DNA from 2 places in the Caloramator sp. genome. Region 1 is predicted to be linked to the other one. Evidence: predicted binding sites of a transcription regulator. Region 1 holds the regulator's gene; the other holds the start of a gene.
What was found. Region 1 encodes LexA, which represses DNA repair genes until DNA is damaged. Its sites were predicted from a motif close to CNAACANNTGTTNG; they were not measured.
Positions count from the first base shown of each region.

Region 1 (3,434 bases):
CATTAGAAGATGTTAAAAATATTATAAAACAAAATTCAAGAAGATATGCTAAACGACAATTGACGTGGTTTAGAAAAGATACTCGTATATATTGGTTAGATGTATACAACAAGCAACTCGACGAAATACTCTCAAATATGTTAGGATATATAGAAGGAAAATTAAAATTCTTATAGAATATATTAATTAAAATTATATTGGAGGATGATAGTATGGCAAAAAGTGTTAATAATCTACAAGATGTATTTTTAAACAATGCAAGAAAGGGAAAAATTCCAGTATCAATTCATTTAGTTAACGGTTTTCAATTAAAGGGCTTAGTAAGAGGATTTGATAGTTTTACAATAATATTAGAATCAGAAGGAAAGCAAATATTAGTATATAAACATTCTGTTACAACAGTTACACCAGCTAAACCTATATTGTATAATCAGGATGAATTAAATAATAATCTAAATAAATAACAAAGCTTAAAAGGCTTTGTTATTTATTTAGATTAAAGTTTACATAAATATTATTATGTTGATAATTTGAGTTTTCATTAAAATAATGATAGAATATCAATGTTTGAAGAAGGGAGGATAATATAATGATTGAAGAATTATACATATCAAATGGAATAAAAAAAGAAGTCATTGAATTATCAACAAAAGTTGAGGAGATAATTTCTCCAATATTTAAGGAATTAGATAAAATAAAGGAATACAATCAACTTAAGGTATTGAATGCAATGCAAAATCAAAAATTGAGTGATTCTCATTTTACCTTTAGTACTGGTTATGGATACGGTGATATAGGAAGAGATGTAGTAGATAAAATTTATGCTGATATTTTTAATGCTGAAGATGCAATAGTTAGACCCCATATAGTTTCTGGAACACATGCAATTGCTGCAGCATTACAAGCCGTATTAAGACCTGGAGATACTTTAATGTCTATAACAGGGACTCCATATGATACATTATTAAAAGTTATAGGTCTAAAGGGAAATGGAATGGGTTCTTTAAAGGAATATGGCATAAACTATAAGCAAATTGATTTAAACCAAAATTTTAAAATTGATATAAATAAAGTTATAGAAGAAATAAAAAATGATAAAACAATCAAAGTAATTTCAATGCAGCGTTCCACTGGTTATGGATGGAGACCATCCTTAACTATAAATGACATTGAATTTGCAATTAGTGAAATCAAAAGATTAAATGAAAATACAATTATATTTGTAGACAATTGTTATGGTGAATTTTTAGATTTTAAAGAACCAACTGATGTGGGAGCTGATTTGATTGCTGGTTCTTTGATTAAGAATATAGGTGGAGGAATTGCACCCACTGGAGGCTATATTGTAGGAAAAAAAGACTTGATTGAATTGGTTTCATACAGATTAACCGCACCCGGCCTTGGGAAAGACTGTGGTTCTACATTTGGCGTTATTAGGCAAATATTACAGGGATTATTTTTAGCACCTCATATAACAATAGAAGCTTTAAAAGGAGCTATTTTTTGTTCTAAATTAATGGAGTTAGCTGGCTATGAAGTTTCTCCTAAGTATAATGAAAAAAGAAGCGATATTATTCAGGCTATTAAATTTAATGATGCAAATTTATTAATAAACTTTTGTAAAGGTATTCAAAAAGGGTCACCTGTAGATTCATTTGTAGAATGTGAACCTTGGGATATGCCTGGCTATTCAGATCCAGTTATAATGGCAGCTGGAGCATTTATACAAGGTTCATCTATTGAATTAAGTGCAGATGCTCCTATAAGACCGCCATATATTGCTTACGTTCAAGGTGGATTAACATATGAACACTCAAAAATAGGAATTATGAAGGCTTTATCAAATATATATAAATAGGCCAACAGTTTGTTGGCCTATTTATATCTTCTAAAAACACCTATTACCTTACCAAGAATAGTACAATTATCAACTATTATTGGCTCCATATGTGAATTTTCAGGCTGTAATCTAATATAACCATCCTCTTTAAAAAATCTTTTAACAGTAGCAGAATCTTCAATTAGTGCAACAACAATATCTCCATTTTTTGCAACCGGCTGTCTTTCTACTATAATATAATCGCCATCTAATATGCCCGCATTAATCATACTTTCCCCTTCAATTTTTAATAAAAAAACCTCTGTATTTTTATTAAAATAATTTAATGGTAATGGAAAATAATCTTCAACTTCTTCGAAGGCTAATATAGGATTTCCAGCCGATACACTACCAACTATAGGTACCTTCATTATATCACTATTATCTTCAAGTAGATTTTCATTTAGAATCTCAATAGCTCTTGGTTTTGTAGGATCACGTCTTATAAGTCCTTTTTTTTCAAGTTTTTCAAGATGTGCATGTACAGTAGAAGTTGATCTTAATCCGACTGCTAAGCCAATTTCTCTAACAGAAGGGGGATATCCTCTTGTTGCGATTTCCTGCTTTATAAATTCTAATATCTTTTGTTGTTTATCACTTAAACCATTAATTAGCATTTATTCTACACCCCTTAAATTTTGTCTTTATCTTATTATATCATTAAACCAAAAAAGTTTCAAACTGATGTTCGATAATATTGACAACGAACATATGTTTGTATTAAAATTTATGTAGAACATATGTTTGGAGGGTGTTGTTTATGAAAAAACATTTAAAAACATCGATATCTTTATTATTATTCCTTTTAATAATTTCAATATCCATTTCAAAAGTTTCAAGTTATTATAAAAACAAAACACAAAACAAAACTATCTCATACGAAGAAGTTGTAGTTAAAAAAGGCGATACAATATGGAATATTTCAATTAAATATACACCAAAAGATAAAGATGTAAGAAAAACAGTTTATGAAATAAGAAAAATTAATAATTTAAACGATTGTATTATTTTCCCTGGGCAAACATTAAAAGTTCCTATTGACAAATAGATAATTATATATAAAAATATAAAATTAGATTTTATATTTTTATAAAAAAGGAGTTAATCAATTATGCTAAAAAAATGTATTATTGATAAAAGTAAACAATGTATAAACTGCGATGAATGTAATATATGTGATTTAGCACCAAATAAAATTTGTGATAATTGTATGCAGTGTCTTGATGTTAACAAATACGACTACAAGGAGATACATATTGATGGAATAATTGAAGAAGAGGATTATGACGATTATATCTACGATGAAGAAATATTGGAACAAGAAGATGATTATTCTATTTTAAAAGACAGTATATACATAGATGAAATAGAATAGAGTAGAAAAGGAAGAGTAATTTTACTCTTCCTTTTTTTCAACCGTAATATTTGACAAAGGATTTGCATTAACAGCCATCCTTAATTTTTCATCGTCTATATGTGTGTATATTTGTGTTGTTGAAACGCTTTCGTGACCTAATATTTGCTGTAGTGCCCGTATATCAACATTACCATACTT
Region 1 covers NZ_JAIHAO010000012.1:12,457-15,890, forward strand. The annotation lists gene miaA (tRNA (adenosine(37)-N6)-dimethylallyltransferase MiaA) at 1-176, shown strand, start outside; gene hfq (RNA chaperone Hfq) at 213-464, shown strand; gene JG776_RS05935 (methionine gamma-lyase family protein) at 590-1,858, shown strand; gene lexA (transcriptional repressor LexA) at 1,876-2,496, opposite strand; gene JG776_RS05945 (LysM peptidoglycan-binding domain-containing protein) at 2,640-2,927, shown strand; gene JG776_RS05950 (hypothetical protein) at 2,991-3,254, shown strand; gene JG776_RS05955 (tyrosine recombinase XerC) at 3,276-3,434, opposite strand, start outside.

Region 2 (3,434 bases), on a different contig from region 1:
GAGAATGTAAAAAGGGAGTAAGAAGATGGTTTGAGCTTCAATGGGGAAGAAATAGGGAGGATTTTGAGGGAAAAAAGATAATATATCCCTATAAATCAAATACAAATAGATTTGCTATAGATGAGGGAAGTTTCTATAGTGCAGATGTATATAGCTTAAAGATAAATGATATGTTTAAGGAAGTTTTTTCATATGAATTTATTGTTGGTGTCTTAAATAGCACAATATATGAGTTTTATATAAAAACAATGGCAAAGAAGTTGGGGGATGACCTATACGAATACTATCCTAATAAGATTTTAAAGCTGAAAATTCCAAACTACATAAAGGAAATTGAGGATATAGTAAAATCTAATAGGGATGAAAATGAAAAAATTAAAGAGATTGATAGTATATTATGCCAATATTTTGAAATAGAGTGCCACCCAGGTGAAATGTGAAATATTCCAAAAATTTCAATAAAAATATATTAAGGTGGTGAAGGTTATGCAAAAGTCTAAAAAGACAGTTATTATAACAGGAGGAGGACAAGGAATAGGCAAGGGTACAGCTAAAAGGCTCCTTATGGAAAATTACAATGTTGTTATTGCTGAAATAGATAAAGAAGCAGGGCAGGAAACAGTAGATGAATTAAAAATATTTGGGGATATAAAGTTTATTTGTTGTGATGTTTCTAAAGAAGAGGATATTAAGAGTTTAGTAAATAAAACTGTTGGTATATATGGTGGAATTGATGTACTTATAAATAATGCTGCTATTTCAATAAATAAACCAATTACAGAGTTAAGCCTTGAGGAGTGGAATAAAGTTATATCAATAAACCTTACAGGTGCATTTTTGTGTTCTAAATATTGTGCACCGTATCTAAAACAAACAAAGGGTTCCATAATAAATATCGCATCTACAAGAGCCTTTATGTCTGAAAAGGATACGGAAGCATATTCTGCCTCAAAGGGAGGTATTTTTGCATTAACACACGCACTTGCTGTGAGTTTAGGGCCAGATGTGAGGGTAAATTGTATAAGTCCTGGATGGATTGAGGTTAGTGAATTGAAAAAACAAGGCATAAGAAAAACACCAGTTTTAAGCGAAATGGACAATAAACAGCATCCTGCTGGAAGAGTTGGAAATGTAGATGACGTTGCTTCTATGATTTTATTTTTGATAGATGAAAGAAATTCCTTTATAACTGGTGCAAATTTTATTGTGGATGGCGGAATGACAAGAAAGATGATATATGTTTAATAGGATAGATAAGTGCTGACAAGGGTGTGACATTATCCATAATATGGATAATGTCACATTTCACTTGGGTGGCACTTTTTTTGTTTGATTTTTTGATAAAAGTAGTATAATATAATATACGAACAAATGTTCGGGAGGCGGTGTTGTGAGGAATATTTTACACGTAGATTTGAATGCTTTTTATGCTTCAGTAGAGCAGGCAGAGGATAAAAATCTCCAGGGAAAACCTGTTGCAGTTGCGGGGGATAAAGAAAAGAGGACAGGTATAATACTTACGGCCTCCTATGAGGCACGAAGATATGGTATAAAGACAGGTATGACAATAGGAGATGCACTTAAATTGTGTAGAGATTTAATATTAGTTAAGCCAAATTTTAGAAGATATGTAGAGTATTCTAACAGGGTTATGGATATTTTAAGAAGTTTTACACCGGATGTTGAGGTTTTTAGTATAGATGAGGCTTGGCTTGATGTATCAGGGTGTGAAGGATTGTTTGGAGATGGGATAGAAATAGCTAATTTAATAAGAAAAAAAATACGAGATGAACTTGGGATTACAGCAAGTGTGGGGGTATCCTACTGTAAATTAATGGCAAAGATGGCCTCAGATCTAAAAAAACCTGATGCCACCAGCATAATTGATGAACAGGATGTTCCAAACATAATTTGGCCTATGCCTGTTGAGGAACTTTTTGGAGTTGGTAGACGAATGAAAAGGAGGCTAAACGAGCTTGGTATTTTTACAATAGGAGATTTGGCAAATACACCCTTAAGCCTTTTAACTAATAATTTTGGTAAGGTTGGAAGATATTATTGGAATTATGCAAATGGTATTGATTTTTCAAAGGTAGAAAGTAGCTACGATTGTATAAAGGGAGTAGGTAATTCAATAACAACACCTAAGGATTTAGTTGATGTTAAAGAAATATCTGAAATTTTTATGGTTTTAGCAGAGAGTGTAGGTATGAGGTTAAGAAGGATGGGGTTTGAGGGAAATGTGGTAGAAGTGGTATTTAGAAAGAGTAGCTTTGAAACAATAGTAAGAAGGCATAAAGTAAGTCAATATATAGATACAACGGTTGATATACATAGTGAGGCATTAAATTTATTTTTGAAAAATTGGGATAGAAGCAAAATAAGACTTCTTGGAATTAGAGTAACTGGCCTTAGAGAAAAACAAAAATTTGAGCAGATAAGTTTATTCGAAGATGCAACAAAGAAAAAGAGAGAGAAATTGGATATGTGCTTAGATACCATAAGAGAAAAATATGGGAAATATTCTGTTTTTCGAGCAATAACAATGCAAAATGACAGCAATAAAACGATAAGAGTTTTAGATAAAGATGAGTGGATACCTATGAACTCCTTTAATAAAGGTGGTGGTAGGATATGAAACTTTTAAGAGAGAAGGCTAATGTTTTAGTATTGTTTCAGGATACAATAATGAATCCGATTATGATAATGTGCAGTATGGGGGTGTTTAAAGTAAACAGAGTAATAAATATAAACAAAGAACGTAGATATTTAAGGGATTGTTATATATTCCTATGTTCTGTTGAGGGGAGAGATGAGCCTATTGAGCTAAGATGGGATATAGAAGGTAATATATGGTTTTTAGAAAAATTCTAAAAAATAGTTAACAAAATTAGTATGAATAATTATAATTAACTTAGAGGGGGTGAAGTTATGATAGAGGCAATAAAGGCAGGAACAGTAAGGGGGGCTAAAAAAGGTATAGAAACAACTTTTAAAATAGGTAAAATATTGGTTCCTATATATTTTATAGTTACATTTATTAAATATACACCTATAATAAATTATATTGCAATTATATTTAAGCCAATTATGCATGTAGTTGGACTTCCTGGTGAAGCTGCATTACCATTTGTTGTTGGAAACGCAATAAATTTATATGCAGGGATAGCAGCAATTTTGGCCTTAAGTCTAACGCCAAAGGAGATAACAATTATATCAGTTATGCTCTGTTTTTCCCACAGCCTATTTTTAGAAACAGCTTTGTGTAAAAAAATAGGAGTTTCTGCTACGTTTATGGTAGTTTTAAGACAAATACTTGCATTTATAGCAGGTATTATACTTAATATTATTTTATAAGAGGTGAGTTTTTTGATTATAGATGTTTTAAAGGAAGCATTTTTAGGAAGTATGTCTTCAATGTGGACAGTTATTAA
Region 2 covers NZ_JAIHAO010000008.1:50,004-53,437, forward strand. The annotation lists gene JG776_RS04480 (N-6 DNA methylase) at 1-440, shown strand, start outside; gene JG776_RS04485 (SDR family oxidoreductase) at 487-1,245, shown strand; gene dinB (DNA polymerase IV) at 1,391-2,638, shown strand; gene JG776_RS04495 (hypothetical protein) at 2,635-2,874, shown strand; gene JG776_RS04500 (nucleoside recognition domain-containing protein) at 2,932-3,357, shown strand; gene JG776_RS04505 (nucleoside recognition domain-containing protein) at 3,370-3,434, shown strand, end outside.
Region 2: dinB (DNA polymerase IV) is a predicted target of LexA. The motif match lies at 1,365-1,378, and genes of this name have one in related genera.